Regions from separate parts of the Bradyrhizobium sp. CIAT3101 genome, predicted to be linked through region 3. Evidence: riboswitches for the same ligand, from Rfam matches in the RefSeq annotation. Region 3 holds a riboswitch; each other region holds the start of a gene.
What was found. A riboswitch is a leader RNA that binds a small molecule or an ion and turns the genes downstream of it on or off. The one in region 3 is predicted to bind cobalamin.
Positions count from the first base shown of each region.

Region 1: it holds a riboswitch for cobalamin, as region 3 does, so the genes downstream of both, QA645_RS20785 (TonB-dependent receptor) here and QA645_RS38580 (ribonucleoside-diphosphate reductase subunit alpha) in region 3, are expected to answer to the same signal.
Region 2: it holds a riboswitch for cobalamin, as region 3 does, so the genes downstream of both, QA645_RS28690 (DUF1636 domain-containing protein) here and QA645_RS38580 (ribonucleoside-diphosphate reductase subunit alpha) in region 3, are expected to answer to the same signal.

Region 1 is NZ_CP121634.1:4,411,252-4,415,459, reverse strand. Features, by position in the region: gene QA645_RS20790 (Cj0069 family protein) at 1-902, shown strand, start outside; cobalamin riboswitch at 1,183-1,390, shown strand; gene QA645_RS20785 (TonB-dependent receptor) at 1,810-3,945, shown strand; gene QA645_RS20780 (nuclear transport factor 2 family protein) at 4,035-4,208, opposite strand, start outside.
Region 2 is NZ_CP121634.1:6,052,827-6,057,034, forward strand. Features, by position in the region: gene cobN (cobaltochelatase subunit CobN) at 1-1,090, opposite strand, end outside; gene cobW (cobalamin biosynthesis protein CobW) at 1,090-2,124, opposite strand; gene QA645_RS28690 (DUF1636 domain-containing protein) at 2,121-2,495, opposite strand; cobalamin riboswitch at 2,591-2,811, opposite strand; gene cobO (cob(I)yrinic acid a,c-diamide adenosyltransferase) at 2,852-3,487, shown strand; gene QA645_RS28700 (cobyric acid synthase) at 3,511-4,208, shown strand, end outside.
Region 3 is NZ_CP121634.1:8,250,550-8,254,757, forward strand. Features, by position in the region: gene QA645_RS38570 (extracellular solute-binding protein) at 1-317, opposite strand, end outside; gene QA645_RS38575 (HAD hydrolase-like protein) at 758-1,438, opposite strand; cobalamin riboswitch at 2,126-2,340, shown strand; gene QA645_RS38580 (ribonucleoside-diphosphate reductase subunit alpha) at 2,461-4,208, shown strand, end outside.

The DNA of each region.
Region 1 (4,208 bases), 3.8 Mb from region 3:
AAAGCTTCAGTGATGCGGTCCGCGAGCAATTGCTTGCGGTCGACGGCGTGCTGGTCTGGGCCGATCCGATCCACCAGGGAAAGACGCGCGCTGAGCTGGACGCCTTGCTGCGCGACGTCGCAGCGCGCGTCCCGTGGGTCAGCGCGCATCCAGACGTCATCCTGAAGATGGGCGTCAAGGAGGTGCTCTACCGGACGCGCAATCTCGGTTGGGGCGCCGACACCCATCGCTACGACAGCGCGGCCGCCTTCGCAGCGGAATTTCCACCACGGCTGCGGGCCGACGGCCCGCGCGTGCTCAAGCAAAATCGCGGCAACGGCGGCCAGGGCGTCTGGAAGGTCGAGGCGCTACCAAATGCGACCCCGGCGGTTCGCGTGCTCCATGCGCTGCGCGGCAGCCACCCGGAGGACATGCCGCTCGATGCCTTCATCGCGCGATGCGAACCCTATTTCGGCTGGGGCGGCTGCATCATCGATCAGCCGTTTCAACCGCGCCTGCCCGACGGAATGATCCGCTGCTACATGAGCGGCGCCAGGGTCGCAGGCTTCGGCCATCAACTGATCAAGGCCTTGATCCCTCCACCACCGCAAGGACCGGATGCACCTGAGGCACAACCGGGGCCGCGGATCATGCACGGACCCGACGCACCATCATTCCAGGCGCTGCGGCGGCGGATGGAGGACGAATGGACGCCGCAGATGATGAAGCTGCTGGCCATCGACGAAGCATCGCTGCCGGTGATCTGGGACGCCGACTTCCTCTTCGGGCCCCGCGACGCGGATGGCGCCGACAGTTATGTTCTCTGCGAGATCAATGCGAGCTCGTGCTTCGCTATCCCCGATGAGGCGCCGCCGGCGATCGCCCGGACGGTTCGCGAGCGATTGGTGGGCGCCGGGCGATAATTGCTCCGAAGCAAGCCGATCGCCTTCAAATGCAATTCACTTGGCCGGGCTGCAAGATCACGCAGTCCGGCGCGGTGCTGCCGCAGCATGTCGCTTCGCAGCCGCTGACCAGCGCGTCTCGGCGGCCTTAATCGTCTTCGGCGGCCTCTACACCGGCTGGACGGGTTTGCACGAACTGATGACGTGACGAGATCGTTGCCAAAGTGACACGGTCCGTCGCCATCGCTCCTCGTTGCGACATTCTGGCCCACCCCCGGTGTTGACCTGCCCGACCGCGGATGCCAATTTTTCGCTCGGTAGTGTCCGCAAGGACTATCCAAGGGAATGCGGTGCGTCCACGTCAGTGGGCAATTCCGCGGCTGCCCCCGCAACTGTAGGCGGATAGCCGACGACCAGCAAAACCACTGGAGCCCGCTTGGGCCTCTGGGAAGGTGGTCGAAGGCGATGACCCGCGAGCCAGGAAACCTGCTGCCAGCCATGAGTCACGCGCGAACGCATTGGGCGGGGTGCCCCGATGTCGGACCAGTAGCCGAAGCATCTGCCTCAATGGGCGAAAGCAGATGACAGAGGCAACCGCGGTGGCAGTTTGTTTGCGTCGCCGCAGAGCGTTGTTGTGCAACATCTTCATTTTCGTGCTGGCGTTACGCTAGGGTTTTCGCGTGCTTTCCTGATCTCGCTGCTTTCTTCGGTGTCGCTGTCGTCGGCAGCGCTCGCGCAGAGCGTGACCCAGAACAGGCCGCCGGTGGAGATCGGTCCCGTGACCGTCTCTCCGTCCACGCCCAAGCCGGCTCCCGCGGTCAGCCCGGGCAACCAAAAGCCTCGCACGGCACGTCGGACCACAGGCCGCAAGCCGGCCACCTCCGTCGTTGCGCGCCCGATCGTCCCGAGCGCGAGCGCCCCGGTCGAAATGCCATTGAACACGGCCGTCGTTACCGATGTAGGCTCACGGCTCGGCATCACGGCGCGGCAGACGCCGGCGACCGTCGAGGTGATCAGCCAGCAGACCATGCAGGACCGGGGCATCAGGACCACCACCGACGTCGCCAAGGCAGCAACCGGCGTGATCGGCGGCGATGCACCCGGCGCGCCCGCGATCTTCTCGATGCGTGGCTTCAGCGGCGACCAGCTCACCACCCTCTACAACGGCATCCCGGTCGGGCCGTCGACCATGACCGGCCGCCCGATGGATGTGGCAGGCCTGCAGCAGGTCGAGATCATCAAGGGCCCGGACTCGCTGGTCGCAGGCCTCGGCGCCACCGGCGGTGCCATCAATTACGTGACCAAGGCGCCGCACACCGGCCCTGTCGTCAACGAGGCCTTCACCTCCTACGATTCCTTCAACGGCTATCGCGCCGGCTACGGCTCGGGCGGCTCGACGCTGATCGACGGCCTCGATTACCGCTTCGACATCAGCCATTTCAACGACAAGAGCTTCATCGACGACAGCTATTCGAAGCTGTCCAACGTCTCCGGCCAGCTGAACTATCGCGTCAACGACAGCCTCAAGGTCTGGGGCGCGGCCGAGTACAAGCAGGACAGCGACCGCTTCTACTGGGGCACGCCGATCGTACCGGCCAACGGGGCCGGCATCGTGCCGACCACGGGCATCGTGTCGGGGACCTGGAGTAATTATTATCTCGGCGGCGGCACGCCTGTCGCGCCCACCATCGACGCGCGCACGCTGACCACGAACTACAACGTGCTCGACAATCACAGCGGCGCCAGCGAATTGTGGCTGCGCTCCGGCTTTCAATGGGACATCACCAACAACGTCTCGCTGAAGAGCCAGGTCTACGGCTATGACGCCCACCGTCACTGGTTCAACAACGAGATCTCGTCGTTCGACCAGACCGTCGGCGGCTTCGCCGGCGCGCAGAGCATCTATCGCGAACGCCTCGCGCTGGACCACGCGCAGCGGCTCTACGGCAACATCACCGACCTCACCGTCAACTCCAACATCGGCGGCCTGGACAACCGCTTCGTCGCCACCGTCATGGCGAGCAACAACCAGTTCAACGTCTCGCAGGACACGCTGTTCTTCAATGACTACGTCGATCTGCTCAATCCGGACCGCGGGCTCTATGGCCCGCGCAGCGACGAGAAGATCTACACCCGCGTCAACACCGCCTCGCTCTCGTTCGAGGACCGGATCAAGCTGACCTCGACCTTCGCGCTGATCGGCGGCATCCGGTTCGAGGACATCAAGCTCGACAGGACACGCTTCTTCCCGGACGGCACTCTGGAGTCGGCAAAGGGCTATCCTTTCTCGACGACGTTCAATCCCATCACGGGCCGCGCCGGTTATACCTGGGACATCGCGCCCGGTGTCATTCTGTACAGCCAGTATGCGACCGCAGCCGACCCGACGGTCGCCAACATCTTCATCCTCGCGCCGTCAGTGCCGCTGCTGCTGACGACGTCGCGGACCTATGAGACCGGCGTGAAAGTGCAGTCGGCCGACAAGCGCACTGAGTTCACCTTCTCGGCCTTCGATATCGAGCGCAAGAACGTCTACATTCCCGAGAGCGGCAACCTGTTCAATGTCGCCGGCAAGATCCACTCCAAGGGCATCGAGATCGCAGCGGCGACCAATCCGATCGCCGGCCTGAAATTGTGGGGTAACGTCGCCTTCCTGCAGTCGCATTTCGTCGATTTCAACTACGTCGACAGCAGCGGTGTATTCCAATCCTATGCCGGCAATACGCCGCCCAACGTTCCGAATTTCGTCGCCAATGCGGGCGCATCGTATCGGTTCGAGACGGCGCTGCCGGTCGAGATCGGCGCCTCGATGCGCCATGTCGGAGACCGCTTCAACTACCAGGACAACATGGTCGTCATGAACGCCTACACCACGTTCGACGCGTTCGCGTTCGTCGACATCCCGAAAACCTACTTCACGGGTGTCGAGAACACGCGGCTGTCGTTCCGCGTCCGCAACCTGACCAACAAGCTCTACGCGGCCTGGGGCGATCCGGGGTACACGGACCAGATCATCCTGGGCGCACCGCGCAGCTACGAGGTGGCCGCGTCGTTCAAGTGGTGATTTTCGTCAGGTGCGGCAGGGTCAGCAGGATCACGCCGGCGATCGCACGGATGGTTCGCGAGCGATTGGTGGGCGCGAGACAGTAAGCGCTATTTGTGCGAGAGGTGATAACCCCGCTTCTCATAGTCGAACGCCACGAGCTCGCAGATCCGAACCGAAGGATCTGCGGGCGCGGCGTAGTAGGCCCGGATCTCCTTGATGCGTCCGCTCTCCGTGTCGAAAACGTACCATTCGTCACCACGAAGCGCGGTGCCCTGCTTGCG
Region 2 (4,208 bases), 2.2 Mb from region 3:
GCCGCCAGGCCGCAACGCGGGCGGCGATGGCATTCACGCGCTCCTCGTCCGGCTGATGCGCCAGATGCGAGAACTGCAGATCCGGATCGCGCGCGGCAGCCGATTTGAAACTCACCACGCCCGCGAACAGCCGGCCGTCGACCTCGGGCAGAACCACATGCATCGCGAGGTCACCGGGCGACAGGCCGCGCAGCGACTCCGCCCAATCCTCACGGCGCGCCGATGAGAGCGCGACCTGGAACACCGGACATGACGCGGCATCGAACGGCGTCGTGCCGTCGTCGCCCATCGCCGAGAACGCCGTCGCATTGACGATCGCAGCCGGAGGATTCTTGGCGAGATGGTCCCGCAACCAATCTGCGACGCCCGCAGCCTTCAGCGAGGTCACGAACACGCCGTGCGCGTCAAAGCCCTTCTCGCGCAGAGCAGCGATCAGTGCATCGACCGGGCCGGTGTCCGCGGCGGTGAGATAGGAGCGATAGAACGTCACCAGCGCGCGCGGCTTTCCTTCGCCCGTCAACGGCGCGGCGATCACGCCACGTGCGGGATCGTAGAAACCCATCTCGGGCACGTTCATCTCGCCGACGACGGGCCCGGCATAGAGACCCGAGGCCAGCGCGAGCTGCGCGATCGCGGCTTGCGCCGCAACGGGACCACCGGTGTCGCAGAGCACTTTCAGCCGGCGCAGCGTCGAGACCGGCAAGGTGGAGTACGCATCGAGCCGCGTGTCGTCGCGACCATCGGCCGGCAGCACGGCGAGCACGATGTTGCGATCTCTTGCCAGCTGCTGGAGCGCCGCGAGGCCATAGGGCCAATAGGACTCACCGCCGATCAGCCGCACCAGAATGCCGCGCGCCTGCGACAGCGTGCGCTCGACATAGGTATCGACCGAGAGGGGATGACGGAGCTCCGCGAGGTTCGCCAGGCGCAGCGACGGCAGGCTGTTGCGGCCGCGCCGCCAGCCGGCCGCAAACGCCGCCAGATCGGAATCCGAGTACGAGAGCACCACGAGATCGGCCGGGTCCTGGCCGATGTCCCTTGGCGTCGCGGTCTCTTCCAGACCGCGGCTCTCGCGGAAGACGACGTGCATCAGACTCCCAATCCCGCCTTGATCGCGGCCTCATCGATATCGCCGTGCTCGCCGATCACGACGAGCTTCGATTGCCTGCCGCCCGCGCCCCAGGGCTTGTCGAACTGGTGGCGCACGCGCTCGCCGACCGCCTGCAGCAGCAGGCGCATCGGCTTGCCCGCCACTGCGATGTAGCCCTTGGCGCGCAGCACGTTCTGCTCGCGGGCCAGCTTCTGGACGGATGCGACCAGCGCATCGACGTCAGTCACTTCAGGCAGATCAATCACGACCGAAGCAAAATCGTCGTGCTCGTGCTCTTCCTCGCCGTCATGGTGCGAGGGGCGCGCGGCGAGATCGTTCTCGGCGGCGGCGCCGAGACCAAGAATGACGCGCGCGTCGATCGCGCCGTCGGTGATGGGCAGCATCGGCACGCGGCGCGGCATCTCGGCGGTAATCAGCGCCTTGGCGGCCTCGATGCCGGCGCTGCCGGCCAGATCGGCCTTGGTCAGCAGCACGATATCGGCACAGGCGATCTGGTCTTCGAACACCTCCGACAGCGGCGTCTCGTGATCGAGATTTTCGTCGGCCGCGCGCTGTGCTTCGACAGCAACCGGATCCGGCGCGAAGCGACCGGCGGCGACAGCCTCGGCATCGGCCAGTGCGATCACGCCGTCGACCGTGATCCGCGAGCGGATCTCCGGCCAGTCGAACGCCTTCAGCAGCGGCTTCGGCAGAGCCAGCCCCGAGGTCTCGATCAGGATGTGATCGGGCCTCACCGGCCGCGCCAGCAGCTTCTCCATGGTCGGAATGAAGTCGTCGGCGACGGTGCAGCAGATGCAGCCGTTTGCGAGCTCGACGATGTTCTCCTCCGGGCAGTTCGCATCGGCGCAGGACTTCAGGATCTCGCCGTCGACGCCCTCGCTGCCGAACTCGTTGACGAGCACCGCGAGCTTCTTGCCGTTGGGATTGCTGAGCAGATGCTGGATCAGCGTGGTCTTGCCAGAGCCGAGAAAACCGGTGACGACCGTCACAGGGACTTTTGCGAGCGAATTCATTCGGCGGCCTCCGGCAACACGGCAATGGGGGGAATGCGGGCAAGCGACTGCTTGCGAAAGATTTCCGGCCGACTGCGCCAGGGCACGAGGCCGTCGGGCGCGGCGGCATAGGCGACAGCGCCCGCGACCACGTCCTGCGCGTTGGCATCCGACAGCCGGCCATAGACATAGGACCAGCGGCCGGGCGCGCTCAGCGCGACCGAGCAGCCCTGGCTGCATGCAGACAGGCATTCGACGGGAACCACATTGACACCGTCGGGCACGCCGGCCTCGAGGATCGCACCATGCAGACGCTTGCCGGGCGTAACCTCGCCCTCGCCAAGCGTCTGGCCGGCGCGGCAGGTGATGCAGACATGCAGTGTGACGGTCATCGCCTCTTCCAGAAGTAACAGCGGGAGGCGAAGAGGCTCACGAACCTTCTCTGCGAAGGCCCGTTTCCCCGTCGCGGAACACCCCGTCCGCCGGTCCAAAAATCGTCCGCGCTGGCAGGTCTCCCGGCTTGCGGAGCAGGGTTTCCCCTTCGATCCCCGCCTTCCCGATCCGCAAGTAGGATCAGTGGCTTTGGGCATCTCTCCGGTCACGGTCGCGGGGGCGGCTGCAGTTTGGACCCAAATCTTGCCGATTCGGACCCTATCGCATTCCCTCTTCGCCTGTCATAGGACAGGAACCAACGCCGGGTCACCATTTGCCCCCGGCCGCCTCTTGTCAAGCCGAAGGACCCTGTCAGATGAAGCCTGAGCCGGACACCCAGACGGCCGAGGAAACCGACGCCAAGCACGCCGCGAAAATGGCGAGAATCAAGGTCGCCCGCGACAAGATCATGGCGACCAAGAGCGGCGAAAAGGGCCTCGTCATCGTCCACACCGGCGCCGGCAAGGGCAAGTCCTCCTCCGCGTTCGGCATGATCGTCCGTTGCGTCGCCCATGGCTTTCCCTGCGCGGTCGTGCAGTTCATCAAGGGCGCCTGGGACACTGGCGAGCGGCGCCTGCTGACCGGGCATTTCGGCGAGCTCTGCCAGTTCCACGCCATGGGCGAAGGCTTCACCTGGGAGACGCAGGACCGCGCCCGCGACATCGCGGCGGCGCGCGCCGGCTGGGAGAAGGCCAAGGAGCTGATCCTCGATGCCAATCTGCGCATGGTCGTGCTCGACGAGATCAACATCGCGCTGCGCTATGACTATCTCGACATCGCGGAGGTCGTCGACTTCCTGAAGACCTCGAAGCCGCCGATGACGCATGTCGTGCTCACCGGGCGCAACGCCAAGGACGAGCTGATCGAGATCGCCGATCTCGTCACCGAGATGACGCTGGTGAAACATCCGTTCCGCTCGGGCATCAAGGCGCAGGCCGGCGTCGAGTTCTGACGACGCCAAGCTCTGAAAAAACCATGGCACGCGCATTGATGATCCAGGGGGCCGGCTCGGACGTGGGCAAATCGCTCATCGTCGCCGGCCTCGCGCGCGCGTTCACGCGACGCGGCCTGCGCGTGCTCCCGTTCAAGCCGCAGAACATGTCGAACAATGCCGCCGTCACCGTCGATGGCGGCGAAATCGGCCGTGCGCAGGCGCTGCAGGCGCTCGCCGCAGGCGTCGAGCCGCACACCGACATGAACCCGGTGCTGCTGAAACCCGAGACCGATGTCGGCGCACAGGTCGTCGTGCATGGCAAGCGCATCGCGACCGCACGTGCGCGCGAATATGCGGCGATGAAGCCGTCACTCATGGGCGCGGTCCTGGAGAGTTTCGAGCGCCTGAAGGCGCGCGCCGATCTGGTGCTGGTCGAAGGCGCCGGCAGTCCGGCTGAAGTGAATCTGCGCAAGGCCGACATCGCCAATATGGGCTTTGCCCGCAAGGCGGACGTCCCCGTCGTGCTGGTCGGCGACATCGATCGCGGCGGCGTCATCGCGCAACTCGTCGGCATCAGGACGGTGATCGACCCCGATGATGCCGCGATGATCCAGGGGTTTGTCATCAACAAATTCCGTGGCGATCCCGCGCTGTTCGACGATGGCTACAAGCTGATCGCGCAGAAGACCGCATGGCGCGGCTTCGGCGTGCTGCCCTGGTTTCCGCGCGCCGGCGAGCT
Region 3 (4,208 bases):
CCCACGACGTCCCAGCTCGGCGATTTTGTGCTGAGCTGGATGGTCAGCTTATTCCAATAGGCGTCGTCCGGATAAAGCTCGGGCGTCACTTTGATGCCGGAGAGTTTCTCGAATTCGGGCAACTGGGCCGCGACCGCATCGGCATAGGGATGAATGTCGTAGGCCCAGACGATCGATGTGCCTTCGAATTGGCGCCAGTTGATGTCGTCCGCATTAGCTTGGGTGATGGCCGCTCCGGCCAAAAGCATGGAGCAGATAAGAGCTTTCTTGATAAAATTGGCCGAATGGCCGCGCAAAACGGCGAGTGTCCTTAGCATGTTCCCCTCCGATATGGGCTCTTTGGCCCACAAACCCACGTGCCTCTCCTCTTGCAGAGGCCGCAGCAGCGTGAAGGCTAGCCGCCGCTATCAGCCGTAAGCGGCCTTTCCAGACGAAGATTGGGTAAGTTTGGGTAATGTGAGAATGACGAGCCAACTACGTCTTGGATCGGTAGGCGCGGCGGTAGCTCTCGGTGCCGGACCGTCATCGTGGCGAACCGGCTGATAGGCGGCCCGGAATGTCATCAACCGGAATGGCCCAAGTGCGCGAACTCGCGCAGCCCTGCCGCGAGAAAACCGGCAGAATAGTTCAATTCCATTCCTAGCCGCTACAATAAACGCGACGCTCTATAACGCGCCGGTCGTGGCATTCTCAGCCTAGTGACGGCGCATGCGGCATCGCTCCAACAGGACAACAGGTATTGTTCTTTGATTATCGCTTATGCATCCCGGAAAAAGCCATGCCCCTGCAGAATCGGCAACAGCTCGTGATGGCTGCGAATGATGTAGTCCGGTTCTGCTGCCTGCAATCGCGAATCGGAGACAAATCCGCCGGTAATGGATACGCTTATGAGCCCGAGGTCGCGAGCAATATTCGTTTCGACTGGCATATCGCCGATGATAAAGGTCGCCGAAGGCTTGATGTCATTCTCTTGAATATAGCGACGAAGCCGCTCCCCTTTGGTCATTGACTTGAACTGCGTGGCGCGGCTTTCAAAAGCGATCACCTCATTAATGTAGTCATTAATTCCAAGCCTTCGCAATTGCGATCGGAGAGGCTCAGCGATATGGTTACTCACGATGATGGACGAAGCGTCTTGCTGGCGCGCGATTTCCAGAATTCTACGAGCGCCTTCGCGCAGATCAGTTTTGCCCGCAAAATGTTCGTAGGTGTCGTGAAACATTGCACCCGCATCTCGATCCATGTCGGCAATTTCCGAGTCCGACATTCCCAGACTGCGATAGAGGATAGAAAGCGGGACATCGCAGTGGTCGCGAAACGTAGCCATATCGATAGTTCTGCGACCAAAGCGATCCAGTATTGTATTCGTCGTCTGTAGTAGCACGTGCGCATCGTCGAGCAACGTGCCATTCCAATCGAATACAAGAGCAGGTTTCATGATTCGACTTTCAGGAGTGGATTGCGCATAGGGAAGATCCGCCGTTGAATTCCGCAAGATTCTATTCGCACGCTTCTGCCCTTCTGCCGTTAGCATCTCGAACGTGGATGATGAGAGATCGATACCATCATGCTTGCACGTTAGCGACGATACGAGAACTAGGAAGGGCAGATGGGATACGGGTTAGCGTGAGAGAAACGAGCGGGAAACATCCGACATGATAATCTTCTTGTTGAGGAGCGCAGCCTCTGCGCGAGGATAAGTTCGGCATAGGCTACGTGAACACATCGTCTGACGATCTTAAGCAAGCGTCGTACCACTGCACAAACAAAGTGACTCGACCCATCTCACCGGTCATCACCCGAAAAACACGACAGTCTTGTGAAGCGGCATTGCTCACAACTCGTCGAAGTCGCAACACATTGTCTGGAACGCGACATCGGTACTAAATAGCAAAGGCTAACCGGACGGAGTCCTTCCAAACTTCACTGTCCTAGAAAGGAGAGAGCCAAATTCGTGGCCGACTCGCTAACGCGGCTGCGCAAGCCTGGCCGCTCTCTCGGTGTCGATGACAACGCCCATCGGAATCAAGAGAGGTCAGAAGCAGAAGCCCCTGAGATTTCAGCACTCCACAAGCAAATCCGCGCCGGTACGTTCATCAGCTGTTGACAGCGCGTCCCGAGAGTCACTACATATCGGCATCACGGTCCACTTGATTGCAAGATCTAGTGGCTAAGAGGGAAGCCGGTGAACTGCGCCTTGCGCGCGGAATTCCGGCGCTGCCCCCGCAACTGTCAGCAGCGAGCTGCTTCCGAACGACGTCACTGGTGCGACTGCGCCGGGAAGACAGGAAGTGCAACGACCTGCGAGCCAGGAGACCTGCCGTGATGATCAGAACGTCCACGGGCGGGGTGTCCCGGCGGTCGCTTGCATGCACTGTTCGGCACCTCCAGTGCCGGCGTTTTTGCAGCGCCCTTGCCTACAGCCCCGTTCAAACACAACACGCATCACGGGGCCTATTGATGTCACTGAACCTACATGACGCGGACACCGCATCCGCACCCATCATCCACTTCCGTCCACAGTCACTTGCGGGTGCTTCCAGCGAGCCGGCCATGCAGATCATCCGCCGCAACGGCAAGGTGACCCCGTTTGACTCTGCCAAGATTGCGGTGGCCATGACCAAGGCCTTTCTGGCCGTCGAAGGCACCACGGCAACCGCCTCGCGCCGCGTGCATGAGAGCGTTGAGCAATTGACCGCCGAGGTCGTCACCGCGCTGATGCGGCGCGCCAGCGAAGGACGCACCTTCCACATCGAGGATGTTCAGGATCGGGTCGAACTCGCCTTGATGCGTAGTGAGAACCACAAGGTCGCACGCGCCTATGTGTTGTATCGCGAAGAGCGCACGCGTCAGCGAGCCCAGGAGGCAGCCGCGCAGCCGACGCCCGCCAGCGATTCGACCCTTCACGTCACGTTGGCGGATGGTTCGCGTGTCGGGCTGGATACCAGTCGCCTCGCGCTGATCATCGGCGAAGCCTGCGCCGGCCTCGATGGCGTCGCTGTGAAGCCGGTGCTGGCAGAGACCACCCGCAATCTCTACGACGGCATCAGCCAGGACGAGCTAGCGCAGGCTTTGATCATGGCAGCACGCACGCTGGTCGAGCACGAGCCAAACTATGCTTACGTCAGCGCCCGTTTGCTGCTCGACAAGCTCCGCGGCGAGGTACTCTCGCGCGTTCATGGCGTTGCGACGTCGGCCTCGCAAGCGGACATGGCGACGCGCTATGCTGAATACTTTCCGACCTATGTGAAAGTCGGGATCGCCGCCGAGCTGCTCGATCCCGAACTCGCCCGCTTCGATCTCCACAGCATAGCGGCGGCGCTGAAGCCGGAACGCGACCTGAACTTCCAGTTCCTCGGACTTCAGACGCTTTACGACCGCTACTTCCTGCATCAGCACGGCAAACGGATCGAACTGCCGCAGGCTTTCTTCATGCGGGTTGCGATGGGGCTGGCGCTGCGCGAGATCGATCGCGAGGCAAAGGCGATCGAGTTCTACGATCTATTGTCATCTTTCGACTTTATGGCCTCGACACCCACCCTGTTCAATTCTGGCACGCTGCATCCGCAGTTGTCGTCCTGCTTTCTCACCACCGTCGCCGATAATCTCGACGGCATTTTCAAATCGATCAAGGACAATGCGTTGCTCGCCAAATATTCGGGTGGCCTCGGCAATGACTGGACGCCAGTTCGCGGCTTAGGCGCTCACATCAAGGGCACCAATGGCGAGAGCCAGGGCATCATCCCGTTCCTCAAAGTTGCCAACGACACCGCGATCGCCGTCAACCAGGGTGGAAAGCGCAAGGGCGCGGTCTGCGCTTACCTTGAAACCTGGCACCTCGACATCGAGGAATTCCTCGATCTTCGCAAGAACACAGGCGACGACCGCCGCCGCACCCACGACATGAACACCGCGAACTGGGTGCCGGACCTGTTCATGCAGCGCGTCGATGCCGACGGCGAGTGGACGCTGTTCTCGCCGGACGAGACGCCAGACTTGCATGATCTCTACGGCGAGACATTCAGGACGGCCTACGAGGCCTATGAAGCGAGAGCGAAGGCCGGCGGCATGCGCCTCTTTAAAACAGTGCGCGCCACCGACCTTTGGCGTCGCATGTTGACCATGTTGTTCGAAACCGGCCATCCCTGGATTACCTTCAAAGACCCCTGCAACCTGCGCTCGCCACAGCGCCACATGGGCGTGATCCA